2 regions of the Butyrivibrio hungatei genome follow, and region 1 is predicted to be linked to the other one. Evidence: a T-box and tRNA genes for the amino acid it is inferred to sense, from the RefSeq annotation. Region 1 holds a T-box; the other holds one or more tRNA genes.
What was found. A T-box is a leader RNA that pairs with one kind of tRNA and senses whether it is charged. The one in region 1 lies ahead of tyrS (tyrosine--tRNA ligase), so its partner is inferred to be a tRNA-Tyr.
Positions count from the first base shown of each region.

Region 2: it has a tRNA-Tyr gene. The T-box ahead of tyrS (tyrosine--tRNA ligase) is inferred to sense a tRNA for this amino acid. The anticodon was not compared.

Region 1 is NZ_CP017831.1:1,471,751-1,479,819, reverse strand. It holds gene bhn_RS07010 (glycoside hydrolase family 27 protein) at 1-570, opposite strand, end outside; gene tyrS (tyrosine--tRNA ligase) at 607-1,827, opposite strand; T-box leader at 1,892-2,146, opposite strand; gene bhn_RS07000 (hypothetical protein) at 2,295-2,591, shown strand; THF riboswitch at 3,266-3,361, shown strand; gene bhn_RS06990 (folate family ECF transporter S component) at 3,428-4,060, shown strand; gene bhn_RS06985 (NAD(P)H-dependent glycerol-3-phosphate dehydrogenase) at 4,847-5,869, opposite strand; gene plsY (glycerol-3-phosphate 1-O-acyltransferase PlsY) at 5,883-6,584, opposite strand; gene der (ribosome biogenesis GTPase Der) at 6,589-7,917, opposite strand; gene bhn_RS06970 (DUF512 domain-containing protein) at 7,921-8,069, opposite strand, start outside.
Region 2 is NZ_CP017831.1:80,925-88,993, reverse strand. It holds gene bhn_RS00895 (DNA polymerase III subunit) at 1-985, opposite strand, end outside; gene bhn_RS00890 (YaaR family protein) at 996-1,436, opposite strand; gene bhn_RS00885 (nucleoside/nucleotide kinase family protein) at 1,488-2,081, opposite strand; gene pyk (pyruvate kinase) at 2,090-3,499, opposite strand; gene bhn_RS00875 (aminotransferase class I/II-fold pyridoxal phosphate-dependent enzyme) at 3,481-4,884, opposite strand; gene bhn_RS00870 (HD domain-containing protein) at 4,907-5,500, opposite strand; tRNA gene bhn_RS00865 (tRNA-Phe) at 5,646-5,718, opposite strand; tRNA gene bhn_RS00860 (tRNA-Met) at 5,725-5,798, opposite strand; tRNA gene bhn_RS00855 (tRNA-Tyr) at 5,862-5,943, opposite strand; tRNA gene bhn_RS00850 (tRNA-Thr) at 5,950-6,022, opposite strand; tRNA gene bhn_RS00845 (tRNA-Val) at 6,052-6,124, opposite strand; tRNA gene bhn_RS00840 (tRNA-Asp) at 6,157-6,230, opposite strand; rRNA gene bhn_RS00835 (23S ribosomal RNA) at 6,299-8,069, opposite strand, start outside.

The DNA of each region.
Region 1 (8,069 bases):
ATACTCAAAGCCATCAACCTTAATTGCCTTGATATTAGGTGCAAATGTAAATCTGGCATTTTCAGCATTAGAAAAAGTGGCATTATCAAAAGGATAATAGCAATTATCAACCTTTAAAAAATCAACGCCCCACTCGAGATAACTCTTTGCATCTACATCTTCGTAGCCGCAGTTTCCAACCTGTGCTCCGGCGCAAAGATTTGTACCAATGTCATTGTACATGCCAAATTTAAGGCCTTTATCATGAACATAGTCAGATAAAGCCTTAAAGCCTGATGGAAACTTAACTTCCTCGTTAGAAAGCCTGCCGTCTACTCTTTCTGGCTTATAGCAGCCATCATCCAGAATGACATATTCATAACCAAGCTTATCAAGGCCAAGTTCTACGATCTTGTCAGCCATAACCTTTGTAAGTGCCTCTGTGTTGCCACTTCCAAAAGCATTCCAGCTATTCCAGCCCATGGCAGGAAGCTTATTTTTTTGCTTGCCTGCCAGGACCTTCCCATTATCAAATTGATCAAACCTACCCTCTTCCCCGATATGATCAGGAAATAAGTTGTCGTAACCCATGCAGTAAATACCCCTTAAGTAATAATATTCAGTCTATTAGCATGTAACCTTCTTGAAGGATTTTTTACCCTTCTTAACCATGATTCCATCTGCAAAGAAGTCCTTAGCATATGTTGTCTTTACATCTGTAACCTTTTCATCATTTACAAGAACACCGCCCTGCTCTACAGCACGTCTGGCTTCGCTTCTTGTTGCGCAAAGACCTGCAGAAACGAGAACCTGCATGATATCAACTACGCCATCTCTGAAGTCCTCTTCCTTAAGAGCAACAGATGGAACGTTTGCCATATCTCCACCGCCAGCAAAAAGAGCTCTAGCAGCATCCTGAGCCTTCTGAGCCTCTTCCTTGCCATGTACAAGTGAAGTAAGTTCAAATGCAAGGATCTCCTTCTTTTCATTAATTCTTGAAGGATCCCACTTCTCCATCTCAAGGATCTCTTCGATAGGAATGAATGTAAGCATCTTGATGCACTTATCAACATCTGCATCGCCTACGTTTCTCCAGTACTGGTAGAAGTCAAATGGTGAAGTCTTGTTAGGATCAAGCCATACAGCATTACCAGCTGTCTTGCCCATCTTCTTTCCCTGAGAATCTGTTAAAAGAGTAATTGTCATAGCGTGAGCATCCTTACCAAGCTTTCTTCGGATAAGCTCTGTACCGCCAAGCATGTTGCTCCACTGATCATCTCCACCGAACTCAAGGTTGCAATTGTACTTCTGGAACATGTAATAGAAGTCGTATGACTGCATGATCATGTAGTTAAACTCAAGGAAGCTAAGTCCTTTTTCCATACGCTGCTTGTAGCACTCTGCTCTAAGCATGTTATTTACTGAGAAGCATGCACCAACCTCTCTTAAAAGCTCAATGTAGTTAAGGTTAAGAAGCCAGTCAGCGTTGTTGACCATCATAGCCTTGTCTTCGCCAAAATCAATGAATTTCTCCATCTGCTTCTTGAAGCACTCTGCGTTGTGATCAATATCTTCTCTAGTAAGCATCTTTCTCATATCAGTTCTGCCTGAAGGATCACCGATCATAGTTGTACCGCCGCCAATAAGTGCGATTGGCTTGTTACCAGCTTCCTGAAGTCTCTTCATAAGTGTAAGTGCCATGAAGTGACCAGCTGTAAGTGAATCAGCTGTACAGTCAAATCCAATGTAGAATGTAGCCTTTCCCTCGTTTACAAGGTCTCTTATCTGTTCTTCATCAGTTACCTGTGCGATAAGTCCTCTTGCCTTAAGTTCCTCGAAAATCTTCATATCTGTCTCCTTTTTCTATTCACGGTGCGAAGGCATAAAAAAATCCTCCGCAACCAATCTGATTGCGAAGGACGAAAAAATCCGTGTTACCACCTTCATTCACATACAGCTCACACCATATGCCTCAATAAGTACGATCTTAAAACTAAAAAGACGATACTCTCCTGATATAACGGTCAGTCTCCGTCAGAAACTACTGCAATTTCGCCTCTGCTGCTCACGGAGGTATTCATCATCACTCTTAACTAAAGCTTCTCACCAACCAGCTATTCTCTGTTGTCAGGCTGTGACAATTACTTATTCCGATCAATGCCTTTTCTTTTATATTTATAGCCTATTCTAAGATTCTATGGAAACTATGTCAAGTTTTTGTAAACATAAATTTTGAAATTTGTTAAAACCATGTACACATTTTCGACACAATATTTTCAGAAAATAATAAAGGCAATTTTCAAGGAGGAAATAAAATGTTTACAACAAGTCTTTATACGCTACAAAAAAACAACCCAAGTACATTTGCAGTTATGATGACCAAGCGTCAACGTAGAAAGTTAAGCGAATACTTAAAGAATCTTCAAACTGACTTTGACATTGACAAAAGTAACAATCAGTATAGTACTCTTACAAACAAATTAGAAAATGGCTACATGTCATACAATGACAACGAATTAAAACTCATGAGAGCTGCTATTACTTGGAACAGGTTCTACGCACCACTTTCATTTTTACTTCAAAAGTACATGTTACGTACCGTAAATAGATAAAACTTCCCTCTTTTGGGAAGTTTTTTCTTTTGTCCAAAATCACCATTCACATTTTTGGGGATAGCCGCTGGCTGGTTCACTGGGGCCGCGCCCTGCCTCTGCCTAGTCTAGCTAAGTGGGGCCGCCAGCCTAAAGTTTATTTTTGTTCATCCTTTGGATTTTTATGTTCATGGCATTATATTTCTTACTTTAAATTCTTTGAAACAAACTCGTCTTTTAGGCACATTTTTAGCTGTAAAGTTTTGGGTTTGAACGATTGTCAAAAAAACGCCATTTTCTTATGCTCATAAGCAGCTTTTGAAACGCATGCGGTTTGCGCTCAGCAAGAGCATGCGTATTAAAACAAAAGCTGCATGAGCATATAGAAAAGTATCGTTTTTATGATGAGGACAAAACAAAACTTTACAGCAAAAATGGCATCAAAGACTCAGACAGTGTTTCAAAAACAGAATTTAAAGTAAGAAATATAACGCTCATGAACATAGAAAAATCCTCAGAGATTCTCAAAAACAAACTTTAGGCTGATGGCCCCACTTAGCTAGACTAGGCAGAAGCAGGGCGCGGCCCCAGTGAACCAGCCAGCGGCTACCCAAAACTGTGAATGATAACTACAAAAAAGTTGTTGAAAAAAAAACTACACTAAAGTATTATGATGCTAGAAAATAAAAAACAAACGCAGAGTAGAGACATAAGCGTTAAGTGCCTTTTGAACAGGGAGTTGTCATTAGGACGAAGGTTTATCCGCGGTTTACGTCTCGCATCCCGCTGCTACATCGTTTGAATATCTTTTTTATCCTCCGATGTGGTAAAGGAAAAACTGCAAAGGAGGTATTATTATGAATGAATTTCTTGATTCTAGCACCAACTCCAATTTTTTTAACAAAGAAAGATTAAGTCCAAAAACCATGAATCAGCTTACCGATACCAGAGTTATGGTATTTTGCGGAGTCATGGGAGCAATTGCTGTTGTCCTAAGTTCAGTTGCAACCATTAAGATTGGTGACTTCTTAAGGATTGGTTTTTCAAGTATTCCAAACCAAATTGTTGCTTTTCTGTTTGGACCCTGGATTGGAATGATCTTTGGCGGAGCCATGGATATAGTAAAGTTCATGGTTCACCCTGACGGACAGTTTAACTTTTTGTTCACTTTAGTTCCAATGGTAAGTGGTCTTATATACGGATTCTTCCTCTACAAGAGACCGATCAATATCTGGAATATCTTTTTTGCTGAGCTACTCGTTAAGATCATCTGCAACCTTGGAATGAACACTTACTTTATCATGCTCACAACAGGAAATGCCTTTAAAGCTATCATGCTTCCAAGAATAATCACCAATGCAGGTAAGCTTCCATGCGACGTTGCTATAATGCTGATCCTCTTACCTATCGTCAACAAGATCCTAAGACCTGAGTTTGAATCCGGTAGAAAACCACATGGGAACGTAGTCTGCAAGCCGAAGAAAAACTAATGATCTTCAAAATATAGTAAAGAAAAAACAGCTGTTACCATTCTCAGTTTTTTGAGAAAACGCAAACTAGTTCCCTGGGGCCGTGCCCTGCCTCTGACCAGCAAACTGTGGTGGGGCCGCCAGCCTGAAGTTTGTTTTTGTAAATCTCTAAGGATTTTTCTATGTTCATGAGCGTTATATTTCTTACTTTAAATTCTGTTTTGAAACACTGTCTGAGTCTTTGATGCCATTTTTACTGTAAAGTTTTGTTTTGCCCTAATCAAAAAAACGATACTTTTCTATATGCTCATGCAGCTTTTGTTTTAATACGCATGCTCTTGCCATATACTTGCAGGGCGGAATTTATAATAAGTGGTCATAGGAGCTACGCTCCAATAAAAGGAAAAGAGGTGATCTCGCAAGCTAGCTTGCAGAGTCACCTCTTATTCCTTTTTACAAAGCCCGCCAAAAGCGGGCGTGACCACTTATATAAATTCTTAACGCCCTGCTTCAGACAACGCAAACCGCATGCGTTTCAAAAGCTGCTTATGAGCATAAGAAAATGGCGTTTTTTTGAAATTGTTCAAACCCAAAACTTTACATGCAAAAAATGGCAATCAAAGGCGAGTTTGTTTCAAAGAATTTAAAGTAAGAAATATAATGCCATGAACATAAAAATCCGAAGGATGAACAAAAACAAACTTCAGGCTGGCGGCCCCACCGCAGTTTGCTGGTCAGAGGCAGGGCACGGCCCCAGGGAACCAGTTTGCGGCTCCCAAAAACTGTGAATGGTAACAAACAGCTTCCTCACCAATCGAGGGAGCTGTTTTCTGTTCTCTTATCTCTTTCCATCAGATTTCTTAAAGCATCTTCTGGTTTTTTTCCCTTAAAAAGTATCTCATTTACTTCAGATACTATAGGCATTTCAACTTCGTATTTTTCAGAAAGTTTAAGTGCAGCTTTAGCACTATATACGCCTTCTACAACCATCTTAACTTCATCCATGGCTTCCTGATAGGATTTGCCTTGTCCGATGAGGATTCCAGCTCTTCTATTTCTGGAATGCATAGATGCACAGGTAACTATAAGATCACCTATTCCTGAAAGTCCGCTAAAGGTCTCAAGTTTGCCGCCCATTGCCATTCCAAGTCTGGACATTTCAGCAATACCTCTTGTAATAAGAGCTGCCTTAGCGTTATCTCCACATCCAAGGCCATCAGCAATTCCTGCTGCAAGAGCAATAACATTCTTTAAAGCTGCACCAATCTCAATACCAAGCATATCAGGGCTAGTATAAACTCTAAAAACGTTATTCATAAATACGTTTTGTACGTATCTTGCAATATCTTTATCAAAGGCTCCAATAACTATAGTTGTTGGCATCTTACGACCAACCTCCTCAGCATGCGAAGGGCCTGATAATACGCAAACATTACTTCCTGGTATCTCATCAAGAATGACATCAGACATAAGCATCATAGTATCTTCTTCGATACCCTTTGAGCAGTTGACAATGATCTGCTGACATTCCTCAGTAGGATTGATATATGGAGCAATAAGCCTTGCTGTCTCTCTCATATGAGCAGAAGGAATAACAAGAACGATAATATTCTTGTCCTCAACTGCCTCCTGAATCTTTGAGGTATAGATCACATCATCTGGAAGCTTAACTCCTGGAAGCTTATCTTCATTTCCATGATAACTCTTTAGTTTTTCAACAGATGAATCGCTTCTGGACCAGATTGTAACCTTATGTCCATTATTGGTAAGAAGGTAAGCAAGAGCAATTCCCCAGCTTCCTGCACCAATTATACCGATGTTTTTACTCACAATTTTCCCTCATTTAGTCAATCTTGTTCTTTTTGAACAAATATGTTTTTCTTTCATTTCCAGATAAAAGCTTCTGGATATTGGTTCTATGCTGATAAAAAGCAAGAACTGTCATAAGGAATGCAACAACATACATCTCAATCCTAACGCCCTGAGGCATTACATTGATAGCCATATTGCAGATTCCTGTCTGGCCTTCAACAATAAGCTGGATAAAAAAGCATGTATAAAGGCAAAGACTTCCAAGTGATACGTAATGTGTAATATTAAATGGAACAAGGAAAGCAAGAAGACCTACTAAAACAAAAGGAGTTCCTGTTGCAATAATATAGCCTGAAGTAACTGCTATTCCTTTACCACCCTTAAACTTAAGGAAAAATGGGAAATCATGTCCAAGTACGCATCCAGCTGCTGTATAGATCTTAAGGAAGTAATTGTAACTTGCATATACTTCACTTCCAAAAATCTGCTTAAATACAAATCCTGTAAGGAATATAGCGAGAATGCACTTGATCATATCTCCAAAAAGGACTATAAAACCAGCCTTAGTTCCAAGTACTCTCAAAGTATTGGTTGTACCTGCATTACCACTTCCAACCTTGCGGATATCTACTCCTTTAAGTCTTCCATACAAAACTGCAGTCTGGAACATACCAAATGCGTATCCAACAACAAGGCAAAATACTCTAACCCCAAACAAACTCAAGCTGTTCATTTCTTTATTTTTCCTCTTTTCTCTCTCTGATAATGAATCTTAGAGGAGTTCCCTTGAAACCAAAGGCTTCTCTTATCTGATTTTCGATATATCTGGTGTAGCTAAAATGCATAAGCTTCTTGTCATTGACAAATATTACAAATGTAGGAGGCTTAACAGATGCCTGAGTAATGTAATACAGCTTAAGTATCTTACCCTTGTCACTAGGTGGCTGTTGCATTACAACCGCCTGTGTCATGATTTCATTAAGTACACCTGTAGAAACTCTAAGGGCATGATTCTCGCTTACCATATCGATCATATCATAGAGCTTAACAAGTCTCTGACCTGTTTCAGCTGAAATAAAGATGATCTCGGCATAATTCATAAATGCAAGAGTATTTCTAATATCCTTTGTAAATTCTTTTACAGAATGATTATCCTTCTCAATAAGATCCCACTTATTAACAGCGATGATAACAGCTTTACCGCTTTCATGAGCAATACCAGCGATCTTTGCATCCTGTTCTGTAACGCCCTCTTCAGCGTTGATAACAAGAATTGCTATATCAGCCCTTTCTACAGCACCTACAGTTCTAACGATCATGTAATGCTCAAGCTCATCTTTGATCTTGTTCTTTCTGCGAAGACCAGCTGTATCAATAAATGTATACTTTTTGCCATTGTACTTAACTTCTGTATCAATGGCATCACGTGTGGTTCCTGCAATATCTGATACAATAAGTCTGTTCTCACCAATAAGCTTATTGATAATAGATGATTTTCCTACGTTTGGCTTACCGATGATAGCTATCTTAGTAGTGTCATCCTCCGTATCATTCACAGAATCTTTTACAAAATGGCTTACAACCTCTTCTAAAAGATCACCGATACCCTGCTTGTTGATAGCAGATATCGGGAATGGCTCACCGATACCGAGATTATAGAACTCGTAAACATCAAGGCTGTCTCTATTAAAATTATCGACCTTGTTGACGCAAAGAACTATTGGCTTACCTGACTTACGGAGCATATCTGCAACCTTTGAGTCAGAGTCAGTAAGTCCCTGTTTGACATCCACCATAAAGATAATGACATCAGCTGTATCAATAGCGATCTGTGCCTGCTCTCTCATCTGAGACAGAATGACATCCTTTGAATCAGGCTCGATACCGCCTGTGTCAATAAGTGTAAAGTTATGATTAAGCCATTCTACATCCTGATAGATCCTGTCTCTTGTTACGCCAGGAGTATCCTGAACAATAGCAATCCTGCTACCAGCAAGAGCGTTAAATAAAGTAGATTTACCAACGTTTGGCCTTCCTACTACTGCAACAATATTTTTTCTACTCATTTCTTATCCTTTATATAATTCATCTTCAGGAATATCCAAAAGAAGTGATACAAGATTGTGTCCATCACACTTTGATATTCCTACATTAGTATCAAGAGCCTTTTCTATGTCTCCGATCCTCACATCATCTAATAGATAGTCTTCACCACTTC
Region 2 (8,069 bases), 1.4 Mb from region 1:
AACCTATACGATTTTTCGCTATCTCTAGATTCTTTAGCATCTGATCGATCTGTTCATAATCACATTTTTCTGTAACACTTCTAATATACGATATCTTATCAGAGAAAATCAAGTGATCCTCGTTCTCTGTGGCTTTGTAAACCAGCATATCTCTAAATAAGAATATAAAAACATCCATAAAGTCTTCAAGACTTTTGGGATCAATATTCTTTTTGCTTGCTTTATCTTCTTCATCAGAAGGTGCAAGTATTTCATGAACCCGGTCCATCATATCATGGATCTCTAGGTTTTTAAGCTTTGCAAAGAGCTCAATTGTACTATCTTTTAGATTTTCAAACTTCTCATTTGAAGCCAGATCTATGGCCTTGCCTACATTTCCCCTTGCAAAAGAAGCGCATAGCATAGCCTTATAGTCAACTACATGACACTCTTCCATCAGGTATTTCTTGATAGAATCATCCTGTGCTGGCTTCATAGGAAGAACAATACATCTACTTATGATTGTTGGGAGAAATGCATTGATATTATTAGTAAGAATTATGATAACAATGTATGAAGGTGGCTCCTCTAATGTCTTAAGCAGCGCATTTTGTGCTGCCGGAGTCATTTTTTCGCCCTCTGGAATAATATAGACCTTGTACTTGCTCTCATATGGCTTGATGACTACGTCATCTCTAAGACCATGTCTTATATCATCAACACCAATACTTCCTGGTTTCTCATGTCCGATAGTAATGATATCCGGATGACTTCCGCTTAAGGCTTTCACACAGGATGGACATTCATCACATCCATCGATAAAGCCTTTTTTGTCCTGTCTGTTCTCACATTGAAGTGCTTTTGCAAATATACGTGCGATAAACTCTTTTCCCGAACCATTCTCACCAGATATGATGTAGGCATGTGACACCTTATCTGTCTTGAGCGCATTCTGCATGTGCTCTTTCATCTGAACTTGATCTATGATATCGGAAAAATCCGCCATTTCGTTCCCCTTAAGTAAAAATATCCAACAAAAGTCCTTCAATCTGACCTATCTTGGCCAGTATCCCAATATTGTCCTTCTCATCTTTAACAAGTTCCTTAGCAAGAGCATCGAGCTCATCATCTACTTGCCTGATGATTCCATAAACTCTGTGTCTTCCCTTTCTATCAAGGAAATTCTCTCTTGAAAAGGCGTGAGATCTTGTGACAACTTCATTTAAAAAATCTTTTATAAGCACTCTGTAGCGCTGCATATCCTTGATGTCATTTCTCTTGGATATTCTCTCACCCTGCTGGACAATATCCTGCATCATCAAATTGAGGCGCTCTGCAAGATTTGTGTCTTCCAGCTTGCTGGTTAGAACAAACTTAAAATCTCCATTCGCCTCTTGGACCTGCTCAGGTGCTGCAGTTTGTGTCGGCTGTACGACATTATTGATCTTTATATCCATAATTTGACCCCTCAAACCATGTCGTTATGTCACTTGACGCCTATACTTATTTTATCCTATTTTCTGAATAATGTACCTAGTTATTTCATTAATACAATCGTCTATTTTGCCATTATTCTTGAATCTGTCTTGCACCATTGCCTGAGCAATCTTGTCTTCACTGAAGTCTTCTTCATCAGCCAAAAAGCGTCTGCACATTTCATCATATTTAGGATGTTCCTGCTTGTCCTCTCTGTGCATAGCTCTTTGAAGTCTTATCTTGGCGTCTACGTCAATCAAAAGTGGAATCACATTTTCTTTTCCAAAATAATCTCTAATGTAGCAATACGATTCCAAAGTTCCTATCACCAGATAATTTCCAGCAGATAGATCGATCTGACCATCATCTACAGTGAAATATCTCCATTCGCCATAATTTGTGTGATAGGTTCTTTCTTCTATTATCTTGCCACTTTTCTTAAGATTCTGGTATTCCTGCTCATCCTTGAAAAAATACTGAACTCCGTCAGTCTCCCCATCTCTCATAGGGCGAGTTGTATATGGAATCACCTGATTTAACCTGAGTTCCTCGTTCTTTATAAGTTCTCTGTAAATTGTGTCTTTACCAGAGGTACTCTTTCCCATCAAAAGAAATATTCTTCCCATTTTACCCCTTATAATTCCTCTACTCTTATCATATTTGTTCTACCTGGTATTCCAAGTGGAACTCCTGCTGTTAATACAACTTTATCTCCTGCCTTGAGATATCCTGCATTCTTAGCAGCATTGATAGCTTCCCTGAAAAGCTCATCAGCTGTGTCTTCCTGTCTGATATGAAGTGGTGTTGTACCCCACATAAGATTTGACTGTCTGCAAACTGTTGGATTGACTGTGCATGCAATGATCTGGCAATTTGGCTTGTATCTAGATACCATGCTTGCTGTAAATCCAGACATAGTAACTGTAAGGATCGCATCAGCATTGACTTCTGCTGCAATATTACATGTAGCATGTGAAATAGCTGTTGTGATATCGCTTGGGACATAGTCTCTCTTGCGAAGTCTTCCAACATAATCGATATCAGCCTCGGTACGCTCTGCAATTCGAGCCATTGTCTTAACAGCCTCAACTGGATAATCACCAGAAGCTGTCTCTCCTGAAAGCATGATAGCTGTTGTGCCGTCATAAATAGCGTTTGCTACGTCTGTTACTTCCGCACGTGTTGGACGTGGATGATGGATCATAGAATCAAGCATCTGAGTTGCTGTAATAACATACTTTCCCTTTGCTTCTGCAAGCTTGATCATTTCCTTCTGAACTACTGGTACATCTTCAAATGGAACTTCTACGCCAAGATCACCTCTTGCTACCATGATTCCATCAGCTGTATCCAAAATCTCTTCAAGGTTATTGATACCCTGTGTACTCTCAATTTTAGCAATTATCTTCATCTGGCTATTCTTTTCATTTAAGAGCTCACGAATAGCCTCAACGTCTTCCTTGTTTCTGACAAAAGATGCTGCCACAAAATCAAATCCCTGCTCACAGCCGAAAATAATATCACTCTTATCCTGCTCACTTAAGTAAGGCATTGTGAGCTCTGCTCCAGGAACATTAACTCCCTTTTTATCTGAAACTGGTCCACCATTTACTACTGTGCAGACAATATCTGTATCTGTTACTTCATCAACTACAAGTTCAATGAGACCATCATCGATAAGGATAGTCATTCCCTTCTTGCAATCGTTTGTTAGTTCCTTATATGTAATGGATACCTCTGACTGTGTTCCTGATACTTCTCTAGATGTAAGTGTAAACTTCTGTCCTGCCTGAAGCTCGATTTTTCCAGCTTCGAAATCTTTTAAACGAATCTCTGGTCCCTTTGTATCAAGCATAACTGCTACAGGAAGATCAAGTTCTTCACGAAGTTTCTTGATCCTGTCATATTTTCTCTTATGTTCCTCGTGTGAGCCATGTGAAAAATTAAATCGAGCTACGTTCATTCCTGCAAGCATTATCTCACGAAGCTTTTCCTCGCTCTCACTTGCTGGTCCAATAGTACAAATTATTTTTGTCTTACGCATATAATTCCTTCCTTATTTCCTTTATTATCCTCTACAATCCCCTGAACATTAAGGCCTTCACCCAAATAAGTCTTAATGGTATCTAATATTTCTTTTGAAAAAACTTCACCAGGCGCAATTATCGGTGTTCCCGGTGGATACAGATTGATGAATTCACCTGATATATGTCCTGCGGCTTCATCTATTCTGATAACTTCTTTTTCGCTATCCCAGGCCTTACTCAATTTCATAGCCTTAGAAGGCATCACAAGTTTCCCATATTTAGAACTTGCTTCTTCCTTAACAGCCTTTTTTTCTAGGTCATTAATAGCCCTGATCAGTCTATCTATACCTTCTTCTGTATCCCAGCCTGAGATAATAGCAAGTGCAAATTTTTCGCCTGCCATTTCAAGCTGCAAAGCATATTCCTCACGAAGTATATCATATAACTGCTGTCCTGTCATTGAGGTATCTTTTACAGAAATCACCACTTTAGCGGCATCCTCATTGTCATCATGCCCTAGTACTTTTACAAGCTGATTAGACGCAGTTTCTTCCTGAATCTTGTTTCTATACTTAAGGAGATTTCTAACGAATTCGTCTCCCTTTTCTTCCATTTCCTTCATACATAGATCAATTGAAGACATAAGTACATATGAAGGGCTACTAGACTGATATATCCTTAAAAATCTCTTAAGAAGTCCCTTATCAACAATATTTCCCTGAACATGAATAAGTGCTGTCTGAGTCATTGATGGCAGTGTCTTATGAGTGCTATGAATTACCAGATCTGCTCCCTCTGAAACAGCACTATTAGGTAAGGCATAAAACCCACCCTCTGCATCAGTGTATTCTTTTCCAAAGCCAAAGTGCGCACCATGAGCTTCATCAACAATAAGTGCAATTCCCCTTCTATGACATGCCTCAGCTATTCCTCTAATATCTGAACATTTGCCTTCATAGGTTGGAGAAGTTATAAATACAGCCTCGACATCATCTGTTAAGCACTTTTCAACATCCTTAGCACTGTATCTTCCAGGTATATTTAATTCTTTTTCTGTATTATCAGGTAAGTAATGAATATCTAGATCTCTGAGATATGCTGCATGATAAAAAGACTTATGACTAGCCCTTGCGGCTAATACAGTGCCTCCTTTATGAACAGCTGACGAAACAGCTGAAAGAACTCCACTTGTACTTCCATTCACAAGAAAATATGTCTTATCAGCACCATAAAGACTGTTAGCTCTTTCCTCTGCCTGAAGAATAATGCCGTCCTCATCGTGCAGATTATCAAAGCCATCTATTTCTGTTATATCACAACGAAAAGCACCCTCTAATGGGGTGCTTAAGCAGTTTCTTTTATGACCTGGCATATGAAAGGGATACATATCACTTTCAGCCAAACTAATTAACTCCTGGTAAAGATCAGGCATAGTTAACTTTAATCTTTCCTTTCTTAAGCTTCAATGTTTCAAGCGTAGACGCATATTTATCTGCTAAACACACTATCCATGCCTCTCTGCAACGAGGTGGTCTTATTGTAAGTGGCCACATGTGCTTCTCAATGATATCTTTTTCTCTTGGTGATAACTTAAAGTCTCTGCAAGCATTTCTAAGTGCTATACCAGGATGATAAAATCCATGAAGTTTTGGATGTATATTTCCAGGTGCATCACTATCATGCCAATCATACAAGAAATAGTCATGTAAAAGAGCTCCTCTTATCAATGCTCTTTCCTTACAGCCTACTTTAAGCTTTCTATTTAACTTTATTGCACAAAGTGCAACGTGAATACTATGCTCGAATACTGTTACATTGCCATGCTGAATGTAAGTCTTTAATCTCTGATAGCGCTTAGAACCAAGAACTTCTGCTCCATGCTTATGAAGAATACCACGATACTCTTCATCTTCCTCAAGCTCATCTAAGATCTTTGGGTCAAATGTATCAGGATCATAGTCTTTAATATCTAAGACCTGTTTGATAATCTTCTTATCTTCTCCAGTTAAATGCATCATAACTCTTTACCTTTACTTATGTGGCTTTGAGCACCACGTGGACTAATTTTTATAATATTACCACAGAACAAGGGAAAATGTATAAAAAACATAAAAAAACTCAGTAAACAATTCCGCCTACTGAGTAAAGAATTAATAAAAAAGATGCCTAGAGTCGGAATCGAACCAACGACACGAGGATTTTCAGTCCTCTGCTCTACCAACTGAGCTATCTAGGCATAGAGTAGCGGGGACAGGATTTGAACCTATGACCTTCGGGTTATGAGCCCGACGAGCTTCCAGACTGCTCCACCCCGCGTCATTATAAATCCGCACCACCGTACGAATCCTATTTGATTATTGCATTTTTGCAATAAAAAAATGGATGGCGGTGGATTCGAACCACCGAAGCAATTTGCAGCAGATTTACAGTCTGTCCCCTTTGGCCACTCGGGAAGCCATCCATATAGAGCCGATGAGCGGACTCGAACCGTTAACCTGCTGATTACAAATCAGCTGCTCTGCCAATTGAGCCACATCGGCCTACACACGAATTGTGTTTAGTAGAAAAATGGGACCTACAGGGCTCGAACCTGTGACCCTCTGCTTGTAAGGCAGATGCTCTCCCAGCTGAGCTAAGATCCCGTTCTAAGTAAACCAAACAATATGAAGTTGAGCGACCCGAAGGGGGTTCGAACCCCTGACCTCCGCCGTGACAGGGCGGCGCTCTAACCAGCTGAGCCACCGGGCCATTATTGAAGTTTTTGTACCTTCAAAACCGAACACTGATATCTAAATCCATCTTCCTATACTTGCGTTTTGGATAAGCCCTCGACCTATTAGTACACATCAGCTGAACACGTTACCGTGCTTACACCTTGTGCCTATCTAACCTCGTACTCTCCAAGGGGTCTTACTGCCGAAGCAGGGATATCTCATCTTGAGGGGGGCTTCACGCTTAGATGCCTTCAGCGTTTATCCCTTCCGGACGTGGCTACCCAGCCTTATGCATCTGGCGATGCAGCTGATACACCAGCGGTCCGTCCATCCCGGTCCTCTCGTACTAAGGACAGCTCCTCTCAGATATCCTACGCCCGCGCCGGATAGGGACCGAACTGTCTCACGACGTTCTGAACCCAGCTCGCGTACCGCTTTAATGGGCGAACAGCCCAACCCTTGGGACCTGCTACAGCCCCAGGATGCGATGAGCCGACATCGAGGTGCCAAACCACTCCGTCGATGTGAACTCTTGGGAGTGATAAGCCTGTTATCCCCAGGGTAGCTTTTATCCGTTGAGCGATGGCAATCCCACTTTCATACCACCGGATCACTAAGTCCTACTTTCGTATCTGTTCCACCCGTCGGTGTCACAGTCAGGCTCCCTTCTGCCTTTGCACTCTGCGAATGGTTTCCGTCCATTCTGAAGGAACCTTTGAGCGCCTCCGATACCCTTTCGGAGGCGACCGCCCCAGTCAAACTCCCCGGCAGACATTGTCCCCGGACCTGTTTCAAGATCCTTGGTTAGAAGCCCAGCATCATAAGGGTGGTATCCCAACAGCGACTCCGTAGCAACTGACGTCACTACTTCTTAGTCTCCACCTATCCTGTACATATGGTACCGGACCCCAGTATCAACCTGGAGTAAAGCTCCATGGGGTCTTTCCGTCCTGGCGGGGTAACCAGCATCTTCACTGGTACTTCAATTTCACCGGGTGCATTGCCGAGACAGTGCTCAAATCATTACGCCTTTCGTGCGGGTCGGAACTTACCCGACAAGGAATTTCGCTACCTTAGGACCGTTATAGTTACGGCCGCCGTTTACTGGGGCTTAAATTCAAAGCTTCGATTGCTCTAACCTCTCCTCTTAACCTTCCAGCACCGGGCAGGCGTCAGCCCATATACCTCACCTTTCGGTTTCGCATAGACCTGTGTTTTTGCTAAACAGTTGCTTGAGCCTCTTCTCTGCGGCCCACTTGCGTGGGCTCCCCTTATCCCGAAGTTACGGGGACATTTTGCCGAGTTCCTTAACAATGCTTCTCCCGTCGGCCTTAGGATTCTCTCCTCATCCACCTGTGTCGGTTTACGGTACGGGTTATGTATACGCAATAGTGGCTTTTCTTGACAGTCATATCTCACGCTTCACTACTATACTTCGCTCCCCCTTGCGGGACCGGTTCTTCCTTCCCCGGCTCGTGCCTTTTGCCTGTGTCCCCACAGTTCTGATATACATAAGTGCAGGAATATCAACCTGCTGTCCATCGCTTACGCCTCCTCGGCCTCAGCTTAGGTCCCGACTTCCCCAGGGCAGATCAGCTTTACCCTGGAATCCTTGGATATTCGGCCTGGAGGATTCTCACCTCCATCTCGCTACTCATTCCGGCATTCTCTCTTCACAGCGCTCCGCTGCTCCTTTCGGTACAGTTTCTACGCCCCTGTGAATGCTCCCCTACCGATCAATATCACCCGTAGATGATATCAATCCCTAGGCTTCGGTGTCGTGTTTCAGCCCCGGTAATTTTCGGCGCAGGACCTCTCGGCTAGTGAGCTATTACGCACTCTTTGAATGTGTGGCTGCTTCTGAGCCAACATC